One region of the Mycolicibacterium arabiense genome, then DNA from elsewhere that is predicted to be linked to it. Evidence: predicted binding sites of a transcription regulator. Region 1 holds the regulator's gene; each other region holds the start of a gene.

Region 1 (5,346 bases):
ATCGACCTCCCTGCCGCGGGCGAGGCAACAGCGCGGGCGCACATCTTCACGCCCACAACGGAACTGCCGTTCGCGGGCCATCCCACGGTCGGCGCGGCGTGGTGGCTGAAGCGCCAGGGCACCCCGGTACGCACCCTGCAGGTGCCGGCGGGCATCGTCGGGGTGTCCTACGACGACGGACCGGACGGCGAGTTCGCGGTCGTGCGGGCCCGGTCGGACTGGGCGCCGGACTTCTCGATCTACGATCTTGCGTCGGTGGACGAGGTGCTCGCCGCCGACCCCGAGGACTACACCGATGACGTGAAGCACTACCTGTGGGCCTGGGTCGACCGAGAGGCGGGAACCATCCGGTCGAGGATGTTCGCCAGCGTCCTCGGCATTCCGGAGGACGAGGCGACGGGGGCGGCGGCGGTGCGCATCACCGACCACCTGAGCCGCGATCTGCTGATCACCCAGGGCGAGGGTTCGCAGATCCGCACCTGGTGGGATCCCGAGGGTTGGGTCAAGGTGGCCGGCCGGGTGGTCGACGACGGCGTCAGGCAGATCGACTAGCGGCGAGCGGAGCGGGTCAGCTCGGCGAGGCGACCTGTCGGTGGGCCCGCAGCGCCTCGATCTCGCGTTCGAAGTCCTCGGCGGAGGAGAACGATCGGTAGACGGAGGCGAAGCGCAGGTAGGCGACTTCGTCGAGGTCGCGCAGCGGCCCCAGGATCGCGAGGCCGACCTCGTTGCTGGGCACTTCGGGCGATCCGGTGGAACGCACGGCGTCCTCCACCTTCTGCGCAAGGACGTTCAGCGCGTCGTCGTCGACGTCGCGGCCCTGGCATGCGCGCCGCACGCCCTTGATGACCTTCTCGCGGCTGAACGGCTCGGTGACGCCGCTGCGCTTGACCACTGCCAGCACCGCCGTCTCGACCGTGGTGAACCTCTTGCCACACTCGGGGCACGACCGGCGCCTGCGGATCGCCTGGCCCTCGTCGGCCTCGCGAGAGTCGACGACCCGCGAGTCGGGATGACGACAGAACGGACAGTGCACAACCGCTCCTTCGCCGCGTATGTCGAGTCCGGGCGCCCCGGCCACATACGAGCGTACCGATTGACGGCAGCGGAAATCACGGCGCATGGCGCGGATCAGGCGACGGGCGCGATCAGCGTCTGTCCGGCGTCGACGCCGGCGGAGGAGAGTTCGTTCAGTTCGCGGATCTGGTCGACGACCGCGGCGACGGGCGCGTCGGGTGCGACGCGCTGGGCGAGCTGTTGCAGCGACTCCCCCGTCTGCACCTGGACGACTGCCAGCTGACCCGGCGCGGGCGTCTCAGCAGGCGCGCCGAACTGCGCGACCAACCCGAGCCACACCGTGATCGCAGCAGCCACCAACGCCAACAGCACCGTGGTGGCGGGCGTGATCGGCTTGCGGCGGTTGGACGCCCGCGACATCAGCACGCCGGTGCCGCGGTACCGCAGCGGCTCGTTGGCCGGCCTGCGGCGCTGCGGACCGCGCCGCACGTCGGGGCGCGGCCGCACGGGGCGGGCAACGATTTCGGTGGGGTACTCCCGCGTGATGATGGTCATCTCTGGCGCCTTTCGTCCTGTCGTGCAGTGCCGGTCGTTCGCTACTGTGTTCGAACCATAATCGCTCAGGTGTTCGATGACTAGAACATGTGATCGAACTGTTGCAAACGATATCGGTGGGCACCGACAGGTCGGATCGGGTCGATCCCCGGTCGCTGCGCTCCAGTCCTGCGCCGCGAACCCTAGCGCGACACGCTCGAACACATGTTTGAAAAACGCTCCGGTCCGGACTAGATTTGGCGCCATGAGTGACAGCAGCGACACGCAAGACGGCAGCGAGGCACGTCGCCCAACGGGTGTGGACGCCGCCTTGACCGAGCGACAGCGCACCATCCTCGACATGATTCGAAACTCAGTGACCACCCGCGGTTATCCCCCGAGCATCCGCGAGATCGGCGACGCGGTCGGCCTGACGTCGACGTCGTCGGTCGCGCACCAGTTGCGCACGCTGGAGCGCAAGGGCTACCTGCGCCGCGACCCGAACCGTCCGCGTGCCGTCGACGTGCGCGGCTCCGACGACAACGTCACTCCGATCGTCGCCACCGACGTCGCGGGTTCGGACTCACTGCCCGAGCCCACCTACGTGCCGGTGCTGGGTCGGATCGCCGCGGGCGGACCCATCCTCGCCGAGCAGGCGGTCGAGGACGTCTTCCCACTGCCGCGCGAGCTGGTCGGCGAGGGCTCGCTGTTCCTGCTCAAGGTCGTCGGCGAATCGATGGTCGACGCCGCGATCTGCGACGGGGACTGGGTGGTCGTCCGTCAGCAGAACGTCGCCGACAACGGCGACATCGTCGCGGCCATGATCGACGGCGAGGCGACGGTGAAGACCTTTAAGCGCACCCGCGGTCAGGTGTGGCTGATGCCGCACAACCCGGCGTTCGATCCGATCCCGGGCAACGACGCCCAGGTGCTCGGCAAGGTCGTCACGGTCATCCGCAAGATCTGACGACTCTGACGGTCAGCCTCGAGTGAATCCGTTGGTGAGCGCGAATTCTTCACTGGCGAACCAGATCTCGGCGCGCACCCGGTCGTACTCCCCGCTGCCCGGCAGCCAGTAGAGGCCGGTCTTGGTGTCGGCCTTGATCGGGTAGCCGTCGGGAGCGTCGAACGGGCTGTCGAGGGCCAGTCGCATCGACGTCTGCGCAGGCGCGGACTCCTCCATCGAGATCGCGGCGTGCCGGCCACTGGGCGGTCCGCTGGCCGGTTCCGTTGCGAGCGCCGTCGTCTCGGGATCGTCGAACGACGAGTGCCGGTACTCCGAAGCCGACGCGAAGGGATCGATGCCCGTGAGCGCCGACGTCCGCTCGCTCCCCGCGCCGTCAGCCAACACGTCGTCGGACGTGTCGTTCGGAATGACCTCGTCCGGTGTCTCGTCCTCCAGAGTCCTGTCGTCCGGAGTCGTGCCATCCGGTGACGAGGTGCCCGGGGCTGCGGCCGCCGCCGCGCCATCGCCGACGTCGTCGCCCGTGCCGTCGGACCGGGCCACGTCCTCGGCAGTGATCACGCGCGTGGGGGCCGTGTCGATGGCGTCCTGGTCCTCGGCGAAGTTGGCCGGGAACGCGCCGCTCCCCGGCACGCTCCCGGGCCCCGAGGGCTGGTCGTCGTCGACCGTCATCGCCCAGGCGCTCAACGGAACGTTCGGCGGCTGGCCGACGGCTGGCCGGTCGTCGGCGGCGGGCATCGGACCGGACTCGAAGTCCCCGTCGTCGTCGAAGTCGTCGTATTCGTCGAAGTGGTTCAACGGCTCGCGGTCGTCGGTGCGGCGCCGCACCACGGCCGCCACGATCGCGGCGATGAGCAACAGGACGGGGATGACGGCCAGTGCCCACCAGTACTTCTGGTACCAGGGTTGTGCGCCCTCGGCGTCGGAGTCAGCGGCCTGTGGCGCCTGCGGTGCGCCCTGGCCCGGCACCTCGAGACCGGCCAGGCCCGCCGCCAGGTTCGTCGGTTCGGTGGTGAACTCGCCGGTGGACCGGTTCCAGGAGATCGCGCCGTTGGCGAACTTCTGGGTGACGACGTCGCCGTCCTCGGTCTGGTCGGCGGTGGGTGCGCCCAGTTCGCCGGTGGCGCCGCCGAGCTTCGCCCAGGCCGCGTTCATCGCACCGCGGACGATGACGGCACCGAAGTCGGGGGTCCAGAAGATGACCGGGCCGTCCTCCGCGGTGAAGGAGGCGACCCTGCTCGCCGGTGCCAGGCCGCCGTCGGCCTCGTTGGCCTTCGGGAAGCCCAGGTCGCTCTCGGGTCCGCCGACGCTCTCGTACTTGGCGAGCAGCTGGCCGGTGATGACGGTGGCTCCGGTCGCGGGGCTGTAGAAGATCTTGCCCCCGGCGAAGGTCTGCTGGAGACCGTCGTCGCCCACGGGCTCGGGCGGACCCTCGGCCGCGCCCAGCGGTCCGAGCGGTCCACCGGCGGCGCGTCGGGCGGCGTCGATCTCGGTGTTCGCGTTGCCCGGGATCTCGAGACCCTGGAGCTGCGCGGCCAGTTCGGGCGGGGTGGTGGTGAACGTCTTGGTGCTGCGGTCCCACGAGATCTGGCCGCCGGTGAAGGTCTGCGACACCACGTTCCCGCGGTAGACCTCGTCCTCGGTTGGGACGCCGAGGGTGCCCGCGGACCCGCCGAGCCGGTCCCACGCCGCGTTGATCGCCCCGCGTACCACGTGGGCGCCGGTGTCGGGCGTCCAGAAGATCACCGGATTGTCCGCCGCGCTGAACGTCGTGTTGCGGCTGTTGGGCGCGCGTCCCGCGCCTTCGTCGATGTTGGGGAAACCGAGGTCGCCGTCGCCGGGGCCGCCGAGCGACAGGTACTTCTCGAGGATTGCGCCCTGCATGATCCGCGCGCCGGTCTCGGGGGTGAAGTAGATCCTGCCGCTGGCGAAGTTCTGCCCGAAGCCCGAGCCGACGGCGTACACGCCGCCGTCCTTGGGGCCCAGTGCACCGGTCGGACCGCCGCCTGCCTCCCACGCCTGCGTCATCGCCACGTCGGCATCGCCCTCGGGTGACGCCGACGCGATCTGGATCCCCGGCGCGAACGCGATGACGGCAAGCGCCATCACGAGCGCGACGCCGGCTCGCCCCATGAGCCTGCCGAGCAGGGTGTGCAGCACAGTCATCCGTCCTCCCCGCGACCCGCTCGGGGGTTCCCTCGAAGTATCGCGTCCGTCAACTCTGCGTCAGACGACGTCCATCTTGAGGGATATCCAAGCGTCTGCGGGCAAGTGTCGCGCGACCGGTACCCAATCGACGTCCAGCGCGCGGGCCCGCCGGGTGCCTCAGACGCCCATGCTGCGGCCGATGATCTCCTTCATGATCTCGGTGGTTCCGCCGTAAATCGTCTGGATCCTGGCGTCGAGGAATGCCCTGGCCACGGGGTATTCGCGCATGTAGCCGTAGCCACCGTGCAGCTGCAGGCAGCGGTCGTTGAGACGCACCTGGGTCTCGGTGGCGTACCACTTGGCCATGGCGGCCTGCTCGACCGAGAGCTTCTCCTCCAGGTGCAGGGCGAGGAACTCGTCGACCATGATCCGGACCATGGTGGCCTCGGTCGCCATCTCGGCCAACGCGAACCGGCTGTTCTGGAAACTGCCGATCGGCTTGCCGAACGCCTTGCGCTCCTTGGTGTACTGCAGGGTCTGTTCGAGCACGGCCTCCATGCCCGCGGCGGCCATGACGGCGATGCTGATGCGCTCCTGTGGCAGGTTCTGCATCAGGTAGACGAAGCCCGAGCCCTCTTCGCCGAGCAGGTTCTCCGCGGGGACGCGCACGTCGGTGAACGACAGTT
Region 2 (5,346 bases), 1.7 Mb from region 1:
CTTCTGCCTCGGCGCGGCGCTGGCCCGAGCCGAGGGCGAAGTGGGGCTGCGCACGTTCTTCGAGCGCTACCCAGAGGCGTCGCTGGCGGGTGCGGGCAGTCGTCGCGATACGCGCGTGCTTCGGGGGTGGGCGACGTTGCCGATCAGCCTTGGGCAGGCGCGTGCGGCGGTACGTTCCTAGGGTGGACTTTCGAGCAGCCCTGATCGAGGAGACCCAGGCCTTCGGCGACGTGTTGCGCGGTGCCCCCGCGTCCTGGGACGACGTGTCCGTGCCGACCTGCCCCGGCTGGAGTCTCAACCAGCTGTTGAAACACGTCGGCCGCGGCAACCGATGGTGCGCGCAGATCATCGACGAGCGCCGCAACGAGCCGTTGGACCCGCGCGAGGTCCGCGACGGCAAGCCGCCCGAGGATCACGACGGTGCCATCGACTGGCTCAACGCCGGCGCTCAGAAGGTGCTCGACGCCGTCGACCACGTCGGTGGCGGTGCCAGGGTGTGGACGTTCGTCGGGTCGAAGCCGGCGGGATGGTGGGTCCGGCGGCGGGTGCACGAGGTCACGGTGCATCGCGCCGACGCGGAACTGGCCCTGGGACAGGACTTTCGGCTGTCCCCGGAGTTGGCGGCCGACGCCGTGTCCGAGTGGATCGACCTGGCCACCTCCCGAGCCGACCGGCACGCGCCGCCGCTGCGGCGGGGTACGACGCTGCACCTGCACGCCACCGACGACGGTCTGGGCCCGACCGGCGAGTGGACCATCGTGCACGACGAGGACGGCGTCAACTGGTCGCACGACCACGCCAAGGGTGAGGCCGCCGTGCGCGGTCGGGCAGTCGACCTCTTGCTCGGCATCACCAGACGGCGGGACCTGAGCGACGGTGGCCTCGAGGTGTTCGGGGACCAGGCCGTATGGGACGAGTGGTTGGCCCGCACGCCGTTCTAGGCGGCGCTGAGGTCAGGCGCGCTGCGGCGTAGCGAGGATCGCGGCGATGCCCGTGGTCAGTGGCACCGACAGCGCCAGCGCGATGCCGCCGACCGCCGATCGCGCGATCTCGATGGCCACGCTCTCGCTGGTCAGCACGTCGCCCAGCGACCGGTTCGCCACGCTGAACAACAGCAGCAGCGGCAGTGCGCTGCCCGCGTATGCCAGGACCAGGGTGTAGACGGTGCTGGCGATGTGATCGCGGCCGACGCGCATGGCGCCGGTGAAGATGGTGCGCCGGTTGGCGCCCGTCTCGGCGAGTTCGAAGGCCGTCGACGCCTGGGTGACCGTGACGTCGTTCAGCACGCCGAGCGAGCCGATGATGAACCCGGCCAACAGGAGTCCGGTGATCGATACGCCGCCCAGATAGGCGGCCACCTCGTTGTTCTGATCCTCCGAGAGGCCGGTGAGATGCGCGAGTTCGATTGCGCCCCAGGACAGGACCCCCGCGAGGAGCAGCGAGGCGAGGGTTCCGAGCAGCGCGGCGCTGGTGCGCAGGCTCACGCCGTGCGCGAGATAGATGACGGCGTAGAGGATGACCGACGACGCGACCAGTGACACCGGCACCGCGGGTGCACCGTCGCGCAACGCGGGCAGCAGGAAGACGACCAGCACGGCGAAGGCCACGACGATGCCCACCATCGCCCGCAGTCCCCGCCAACGGGCGACGGCCACGACCACCACCGCGAACACCGCGGCCAGTGCGACGAGCGCCCACGACCGTTCGAAGTCGTAGAACGAGTAGGTGGTCGCACCGTTCTGATCGACCTGCCTGCTGAGCCGCAGATCGTCGCCGACGAGCAGCTGCGGCTGCCCCGGCCCGCCGCTGAACTCGAGCACGGTGTTGGCGCCCTTGTTGGGGCCGGAGTCGATCTCGACGAGCGATTGGACGCACTGCCCGCCGCCGGGCGGGGCCATCGTCGGGTCGGACGTGAGCACGGCGCCCGCAGACGGGCTGCCGCAGTCCGCCAGCCCGCTCGAGAGGACGTGGCCCGCCTCGGTGGTGACGGCGCCGCCCGCCGCGTTCTGGAAGGGCAGGGGGATGTCGACCTTCTGCTGGCTGGGCCACAGCAGGGCCGCGCCGACGATGGTGGTCAGTCCGATCGCGATCAGCAGGCCGACGACGATCCTGGCCGCCAGCGGTCCCAGCGGAGCCGGCCCGGATGGAAGCGAGTGCGAGTGCGAATGGGCCACCCGGTCAGGGTAGAGGTGGTGGTTGGGCGCAGGGCGAGAGCCGTCACCGGTCGTCGGGCCTCGGGTGGAGGTCCGAATCGCGGTGGAGGGGGTTGACCTCGGGCGGGGCGCCACCAACCGACCAGGCCAAACGCCCGTCATCGGTCACGGTGGTGGTGGCATGGCCGCGCGTGACCAAAGCGTGGTCGCGTGGGCAGGCGAAGTAGAGGCAATCGGCGTCGGTGCGGCCGTCGGGGTCCCAGTCCGGCGCGTGGTGGACTTCGCAGTAATAGCCAGCGGCGGTGCAGCCGGGCCGGGTGCATCCCTGATCTCGGGCGTGGCACACGATGCGCTGGTCGACGGTGGCGATGCGGGTGCTGCGCGCCAGATATAGCGGCCGGTCGGAGTGACCGTCGAACACGCACAGGTAGTGAATGCTGTTGGCAGCCATGCGGATGAGGTCGCGCATCGGCAGCATCGAACCGCCGCCGGTGCGGGCAGGCCGTGGCATCGGGACGTCGGGGTCGGTCATCGCATGAGCGGCTTGCTCGAGGTCGGCGACCGTGGTGGTCGCGATGACGGTGACCGGGATGCCGCGGTGGGTGCCGAGTGCGCCGGATTTCAGGCCGGCGCGCAGTCCCAGTTTCAGGGCGTCATGCATGCGTTGGGAGTCGGTGCGGCCGTCGGTGGCGGCGTCGACGACGGTGGCGTCGGTGCCGGGCACATGGTGGCCGGGGCGGACCGCAGCCCCCGTTGCTTCGAGCAGGGCACGGGTTTCGGGGTCGACGTTCCCGCTGAGCTTGCTCATACCGTCGGGGCCCTGTCGACCGAGCTTCAGGCAGCGGCGTCTAGCGCGGTCCTGGTCGTTGAAGATGCCGTCGGGATTGATGGTGTCGGCGATGCGCTTGCCGACCTCCGCGACGAAGGCCGAGTCTTGTTGGCGGGCGTGCTCGACGAGGGTGCTTTCGACGGCGGCCATCTCGGCCGCGGCGATCTGGGGTAGTGCGTCGATGGCGTCGCACACCTTGGCGATGTGGTCCTCGCCGACGGCGCCGGCCTCGATGGCCTCGGCCAGTGCGGGTAGTTCTGCGGGAATGGTGTCGCCGGTGAGTGACCGACGCGGGCTCACGCGGGCGGCCACCTTGAACCGGCGAGACACTTCCTTGGGTACGAGGCGCAGTCGACGGGCGAGTGTGTCGCGCAGTCGCACTCCGGGGCTGCCGGGAAGACGGTCGTCGCCGTCGGGTGGGTCGGCCATTTCGGCGAACATGCGATAGGACAGGCCGCGGTTGAGCCGGTTGTGGTACTCGAGGCGTTCGGTGATCTCTACGCGAAAGGCGTTGCCCACCATGTCCGTCGACGTCTCCCGAAGCCGATCCATCGCTGCGTCGATCGCGTCGAGGTCCGCCCGAACCCGATCCCGCGCCGCGTCGGCGAACAAGAACGGGCGAGCTGCGGTCATGCCCCCACTTTACTCGAACACGTGTTCGAATGCCCGGGTGATCGCGAATCCTGTGGATGAATCGGTGACTGTGGATGGATCCGCACCATGGCGTGTGCGCGACATAGCCTTTGGGATGGGCCGCGAGATTCGTGGGCCGCTCGAAAGGAGCCGCGAGTGCGCGATCTCGACGATGAAAACACACCGCTGAGGCCGCAATTCGACCTCCTGCTCTCGGAAGGAGTCGGCCCGTTCCTCGGCTCGATGGGCTTCACCCAGCACGGGACGAAGTTCGTCAGATACCGCGGGCCCATCTACGACGTAATCGGGTTTCAGAACGACTGGCACAACGACGTGTACTCGTGGCACGGGTTCTTCGTCAACGTCGGCGTCGGCTCCCGCGAGGTCGACGAGGTGTGGCCGGGCCCATGCCCGCAGCCCCCGATTGGCTTCCTGTTCGACCGCCGCTGGGAGTCGGTGGTGCCAGACCTGCCCTATGAACCCCGATTCGACCGCGACACCAATATGAAGGAGTTCGCAGCTGCACTTCGAGAAGGCCTCGAAATGGTGGTCGCCGTCATCGAAGGATTCGATTGCACGGCAACGCTCGTGGAGTATGCGACGACGAACAACCTCCTCATCGCCTACGAGAGGACGTGCTGTTATCTCGCCGCCGTAGAGGACGTCGAGGCACTGGCCGGCTACGTCGGTGTACTCCGAGACCACTTCGGCCACCAGGAACGCTGGGCGAACTTCAATCGCGAGATCAGCTGGGTGTCTGGAGCGTGCGCGCAGACGTTGGTCGAAAGGGGTGTCCTGGACCCGGTGGCTCGTTGACTACTGGCGGTAGGACGCCAAGAAGTTGCCGAGCCGCTCGATGGCGTTGGCGAGATCGCGTGCCCATGGCAGCGTCACGATGCGCAGGTGGTCGGGGGCGGGCCAGTTGAACCCGGTGCCCTGCACGACCAGGATCTTCTCCTGCAGCAGGAGGTCGAGGACCAGTTGCTCGTCGTCGTGGATGTCGTGGACTTCGGGGTCCAGGCGAGGGAACGCGTACAGCGCGCCCCCGGGTTTCACGCAGGACACCCCTGGGATCTCGTTGAGCTTGTTCCAGGCGACGTCGCGCTGTTCGAGCAGCCGACCGCCAGGCAACACCAGGTCGTCGATGCTCTGATGACCGCCGAGCGCCACCTGAATGGCGTACTGCGCGGGCACGTTCGGGCACAGCCGCATGTTCGACAGCAGGTTGATGCCCTCGAGGAAGCTCGACGCGTGCTCCTTGGGTCCGGTGATCACCAGCCACCCGGACCGGTAGCCAGCCACCCGGTAGGCCTTCGAGAGACCGTTGAACGTCAGCGTCAGCAGATCGGGGGCGAGCGTGGCCAGGCTGATGTGCTTGGCGTCCTCGTAGAGGATCTTGTCGTAGATCTCGTCGGCGAGCAGCAGGAGCTGGTGCTTGCGGGCGAGTTCCACCATCTGCTCGAGGACTTCGCGGCCGTACACCGCGCCGGTCGGGTTGTTCGGGTTGATCACGACGAGCGCCTTCGTGCGTTCGGTGATCTTCGACTCGAGGTCGGCGATGTCGGGCTGCCACCCCTGGGTCTCGTCGCACAGGTAGTGCACCGGGGTTCCGCCGGCCAGCGAGGTCGACGCCGTCCACAGCGGATAGTCGGGCGCGGGAATGAGCACCTGGTCGCCGTTGTCGAGCAGCGCCTGCAGCGTCATCGTGATCAGCTCGGAGACACCGTTGCC
Region 3 (5,346 bases), 140 kb from region 1:
CGTGGGCGGCGAGGAGTTCGTGGTCGGGATCGTCGGCCCGAAGCATCACGCCACCGGCCTCGCCGAGCGTCTGCGCCGCGAGATCGCGGCGATGCCGTCGAACGTCACCGCCAGCGTCGGGGTGGCCACGGTGCCGTTGCGCCGGATGCCGCCCGACGGGATCCGGGGGCTGCTACAGGGTCTGATCGAATCGGCCGACCGGGCGATGTACACCGCCAAGCGCTCCGGCGGCGACCAGGTGCACGTCTCGGGGACACCGGTGGACGACTTCGCCGACGCGCCCGTCACCGGCGCGATGCCGAAGAAGACGACCGCCACCGCGGGCAAGGTGCCCTGGACGATCGCCGCGCGCCCCCTCGTCGGATCCGAGGCGAACAGGACGACCGCGGCGGCCGGCATGGAGCAGGCGCCCGCCAAGAGCAAGGCCGCCCCGGCCGCGGTGCCGCCGGAGATCGTGAACCCGACTCCCGCGCCGGCGACGGCGGTCACGAAGCAGTTGTAGGCCCAGTCAGGTTGCGGGCGAACGTCATTCGAACAGGCCGGGCTGCCCCAGGCTGGTGACGCCAGCTGGCGGCGTCATCCCGAGGTGGTGCCAGGCCTGACTGGTCGCGACCCGGCCGCGTGGCGTGCGGGCGATCATCCCGGCGCGCACCAGGAACGGCTCGCACACCTCTTCGACCGTGGTGGCCTCCTCGCCGACGGCGACGGCCAGCGTCGAGACTCCCACCGGTCCCCCGCCGAAGCTTCGGGTCAGCGCGGAGAGCACGGCGCGGTCGAGCCGATCGAGGCCGAGTTCGTCGACGTCGTACACCTCCAGTGCGAGCTTGGCGATGTCACGGGTGATGACGCCGTCGGCGCGTACCTCGGCGTAGTCGCGGACCCGCCTCAGCAGCCGATTCGCGATGCGGGGCGTGCCTCGCGAGCGCCGCGCGATCTCCGAACCGGCGTCGGCGCCGACCTCGATGCCGAGGATGCCGGCCGAGCGGGTGAGCACCCGCTCGAGTTCGATCGGATCGTAGAAGTCCATGTGCGCCGTGAAGCCGAACCGGTCGCGCAGCGGGCCGGTCAGCGCGCCCGAACGCGTGGTGGCGCCGACCAGTGTGAACGGCGCGACCTCCAACGGTATCGACGTGGCGCCGGGCCCCTTGCCGACGACGACGTCGACGCGGAAGTCCTCCATCGCCAGGTACAGCATCTCCTCGGCGGGCCGTGCGATGCGGTGGATCTCGTCGATGAACAGCACGTCGCCCTCGACGAGATTGGACAGCATGGCCGCGAGGTCCCCGGCGCGTTCCAGCGCCGGCCCCGACGTAACTCGCAGCGACGTACCGAGTTCGGCGGCGATGATCATGGCCAGCGACGTCTTGCCGAGGCCGGGCGGTCCCGAAAGCAGGATGTGGTCGGGCGTGCCGCCGCGGTTCTTGGCGCCCTCGAGGACCAGTTGCAGTTGCTCGCGCACCCGGGGCTGACCGATGAACTCTCGCAGGGTCCGCGGGCGCAGGCTGGCATCGACGTCGCCCTCGCCGACGGTCAGTGCGGCCGAGACGTCTCTCTCGTCCTCGGCCGCCTCGTCTTCTTCGAACCGTCCCACGTCACCTCACCGCTTACTTCTTGCCCAGCATCGACAACGCGGACCGCAGCGCGCTCTGCGTGGTGGCGTCCGGGTCCTCGGCGAGCACCTTGTCGGTGGCCTCCTCGGCCTGCTTGGCCGCGAAGCCCAGCCCGATGAGCGCCTCGACGACCGGGCCGCGGATGGCGTGGCCGCCGACCACGGCTCCCGCACCCGACGTCATCTGCCCGATCTTGTCGCGGAGTTCGAGCACCAGCCGTTCGGCGCCGCGCTTGCCGATTCCCGGCACCCGCGTCAGCGCGGTGACGTCGCCATCGCCGAGGGCCTGACGCAACGTCTGCGGGTCGTACACCGCGAGCGTCGCCAGTGCGATCTTCGGACCAACCCCCGACACCCCGAGCAGTGTGGTGAACAGGTCCCGCGACTCAGGATCGGCGAACCCGTAGAGCGTCATCGAGTCTTCTCGCACGATCATCGCGGTGATCAGCCTGGCCTCGGTGCCTCTGCGCAGCGTGGCGAGCGTCGCCGGCGTGGTCATCACCTTGTATCCGACCCCGGCGGCCTCGATGACGGCGTGGTCGAGCGCGATGTCGAGCACCTCGCCACGTACCGAGGCGATCATCGCACTGCCTTCAGCTTGGCCTGATACTTGCGCTTCTGTTCGGCGGCCATCGCCTCCGCCGCGGCCATCCGCGCGATCATCGGCGCACGCCAGCAGTGACAGATGGCCAGCGCCAGCGCGTCGGCAGCGTCGGCCGGGGTCGGCTTGGATTGCAGCTTGAGGATTCTGGTGACCATCTCGGTGACCTGGGCCTTGTCGGCCCTTCCGTTGCCGGTGACCGCCGCCTTCACCTCACTGGGCGTGTGGAAGTGCACGTCGATCTCACGCTTGGCCGCAGCCAGGGCGATCACACCGCCTGCCTGCGCGGTGCCCATCGCCGTGTTGGCGTTCTGGTGGGCGAAGACCCGCTCGATCGCGATGACGTCGGGCAGGTGGGTGTCCATCCAGTGTTCGACGGTGTCGCTGATGGCCATGAGGCGGCGCGCCAGCGGTTCGTCGGCCGCCGTGCGCACCACGTCGACGTCGAGCGCGACGACGTCGCGGCCGCGCCCGGTCTCGATCATGGACAGGCCGCATCGCGTCAAGCCGGGATCCACGCCCATCACCCGCACTCGACTCTCCTACGCGCCTCGTCCCCGAACAGTTGTTCGAGAGCGTAGTCGGTCTCGCGCGGCGCATCGGGTACGACACGCGCCCCGGTTCGGCGGACCAGTTCAGAGGACGAAGCGCCCGTACTGATGCCTGCCCTGGGCGATCTCGAGCGCGAGGTCGTTGATCCGCGCCTGCGATCTGCGCCAGCCGCGGACCAGCTCGGTGGACGCATCGGCGTGGTCGCGCTCGACGATGATCCGCCAGCGGGCGCCGAGGAACTTCGTCGCCAGCCAGAACGGCCACAGGACCAACAGCGGCAGCACCAGCAGTAGGCCGAGCAGTCCGATGAACGAGAGGTCGAACAGGTCGTCGGCACCGAAGAACGGCCACCACTTCCGACGCACACTCCACTGCACTCCGCCAGGATCGGATACGACGACTGCCACGGCGCCATCTTCCCTGTCGAAGCACGGTTTTCGCGCGGCAATCACCGACTCGGACACCGATGGCGATGTGACGGCAGAGGTTTGCGCCGCTACCGTCGAACGGGTCCCGATCCCAACCCCTAAGGCTGTTTTCACACGATGCCCGACGAGAACGAACTCGCTTCCGCAACGAATCTCGCCGTCACGCTCGCCTGGGTCGCAGGTGCCGTGGTGCTCGCATATCTCGCGGGGGTGGTCCTCACCTGGGTCGTCGGACGCCTGGGTCGACGCAGCGCGATGGTGTGCGACATCGCCGAGCTGACGCGCCTGCCGGTGCGCGCTTCGCTGATCGTGTTCGCCGCGACGGTCGCGGTGCAACGGGCCTCGACGCCTGCCGATCCGTGGCGGGGCTGGGTGGACCACACCCTGCTCATCTTGCTGATCGCGACGCTGACGTGGCTGCTGGCGAGCTTCGTCGAGGTCGCCGAACGACGGGCGATCGCACTGTACGGCGGCGGCAACGACGAGATCACCGACGCCGACCGGCGGTGGCGCCGGATACGGACGCAGGTCACCGTGCTCAAGCGGCTGGCCACGGCCATCGTCGTCGTGATGGGCGTCGCGGCGATCCTCATGACGTTCCCCAAGTTCTCCGACATCGGGACGACGCTGTTCGCCTCGGCGGGCGTGCTGTCGGTGGTCGCAGGCCTCGCGGCGCAGACGTCGCTGGGCGCGGTGTTCGCAGGCATGCAGATCGCCTTCTCCGGTGCCATCCGCGTCGGCGACGTCGTCGAACTCGAGGAGGGCCGCTGGTGGGGCCGCATCGAGGAGATCACGCTGACCTACGTCGTCGTCCGCCTCTGGGACGAGCGGCGACTGGTGCTGCCCTGCACGTACTTCACCACCACGCCGTTCGAGAACTGGACGCGCAACGCCACTCAGATCATGGGCACCGTCGAGTTCGACGTCGACTTCTCCGTGCCGTTCGACGACATGCGCGCCGAACTGGACCGGCTACTGGCCGCGAGCGAGCAGTGGGACGGCCGCAGCGGCGTCCTGCAGGTGACCGACGCCGTCGGCGGTGTGGTGCGGGTTCGCATCGTGGTCAGCGCCCCGAACGCCGGCGCGCTGTTCGATCTCCGGTGTGCCGTACGCGAGGGCATGGTCGACTGGGTGCGCCGCACCGGCGGTGTGGTTCCCATTCAGCGCATCGAACCCGCTGCGACGCCGCCGGAGTCGGATGACCGGCCCGCCGTCGACGCCGAGTTCGCGCGCCAGTCGGCGCCCGGGCTGTTCTCGGGCAGCGCGGAGGCCGATCAGCGTGCACGGGACTTCGACGACCGCTCGGCCGAGTCGAACGGCGAACTGGTCCGATCCTCCGGCCGCGGCTGACCGCTCCCCCTGTCACGTAGCCGCTGCCCGCGGTACGCAGGCGCCAGCACTCGCCCCGCCACCAGCAGCGGTTCGGTGCTGCGCAGCGTGCGTGCGAGGACGAAGGCACCCTCGAGGGCACCGACCAGCGCGACGGTGACGTCGCGGGCAGCGGCGTGGGGCACGTCGCGTTCGACGAAGTAGGCGGTGCCCCCGTCCAGCCAGCCGTCGAACACCGCTGCGGTCGTCGTGCGGAGTTCCTCGATGGTGTCGGCCACTTCGGCCGCGACGCTGGCGACGGGGCACATGTTGGCGAACCCCGTCGCGGCCATGTCGTCGGCGGCCTGGGTGAACACCGCCTCGATCGCCTCGCCGAGGTCGTCGTGCGGGTCGACGAGGGTGGGGATCAGCATCCCGTACGCGATGCCCGCGTTGACGAGCGCCTCCCGGGCGATCTGCACCTTCCCGCCGGGAAAGTGGTGGTACAGCGAGCCGATCGGCGCGCCGGACGCCTTGACGACGTCCTTCATCCCCACCGCCGCATACCCCTTGTGTCGCATCAGTTCTGCCGCCGCCGTCAGGATCGTCTCCCGCGTGGACCTTGCCATCGTCGCCTCCTACCGCCACACTAGAGCATACGTTCTAGAACCATCGTTCTACAGGAGTGGCCAATGCAGTCCATCGACGTCCCGGCAGGCACCATCGAGTACCGCGAGGAGGGTGACCCGCACGGCCCGCCCGTGGTCCTCCTGCACGGGCTGCTGATGAACGACACGGTCTGGGCACGCGCCCTCGACCACCTCCCGCCCGGGTTCCGCTACCTGCTG

What was found. Region 1 encodes LexA, which represses DNA repair genes until DNA is damaged. Its sites were predicted from a motif close to CGAACANNTGTTCG; they were not measured.
Region 2: a site for LexA is predicted at 3,630-3,643, ahead of G6N61_RS16180 (HNH endonuclease signature motif containing protein). Genes of this name have one in related genera too.
Region 3: a site for LexA is predicted at 2,769-2,782, ahead of ruvC (crossover junction endodeoxyribonuclease RuvC). Genes of this name have one in related genera too.

What each region holds. Positions count from the first base shown of each region.
Region 1 covers NZ_AP022593.1:1,261,054-1,266,399, forward strand. Annotated here, with positions in the region: gene G6N61_RS07700 (PhzF family protein) at 1-552, shown strand, start outside; gene nrdR (transcriptional regulator NrdR) at 569-1,033, opposite strand; gene G6N61_RS07710 (LysM peptidoglycan-binding domain-containing protein) at 1,129-1,569, opposite strand; gene lexA (transcriptional repressor LexA) at 1,814-2,515, shown strand; gene G6N61_RS07720 (LGFP repeat-containing protein) at 2,528-4,678, opposite strand; gene G6N61_RS07725 (acyl-CoA dehydrogenase family protein) at 4,838-5,346, opposite strand, start outside.
Region 2 covers NZ_AP022593.1:3,005,882-3,011,227, reverse strand. Annotated here, with positions in the region: gene G6N61_RS16195 (cytochrome P450) at 1-181, shown strand, start outside; gene G6N61_RS16190 (maleylpyruvate isomerase family mycothiol-dependent enzyme) at 183-941, shown strand; gene G6N61_RS16185 (YibE/F family protein) at 954-2,174, opposite strand; gene G6N61_RS16180 (HNH endonuclease signature motif containing protein) at 2,218-3,615, opposite strand; gene G6N61_RS16175 (DUF4304 domain-containing protein) at 3,772-4,431, shown strand; gene G6N61_RS16170 (pyridoxal phosphate-dependent aminotransferase) at 4,432-5,346, opposite strand, start outside.
Region 3 covers NZ_AP022593.1:1,125,194-1,130,539, forward strand. Annotated here, with positions in the region: gene G6N61_RS30540 (GGDEF domain-containing protein) at 1-502, shown strand, start outside; gene ruvB (Holliday junction branch migration DNA helicase RuvB) at 527-1,591, opposite strand; gene ruvA (Holliday junction branch migration protein RuvA) at 1,605-2,192, opposite strand; gene ruvC (crossover junction endodeoxyribonuclease RuvC) at 2,189-2,743, opposite strand; gene G6N61_RS07025 (hypothetical protein) at 2,846-3,169, opposite strand; gene G6N61_RS07030 (mechanosensitive ion channel family protein) at 3,308-4,540, shown strand; gene G6N61_RS07035 (TetR/AcrR family transcriptional regulator) at 4,465-5,127, opposite strand; gene G6N61_RS07040 (alpha/beta fold hydrolase) at 5,191-5,346, shown strand, end outside.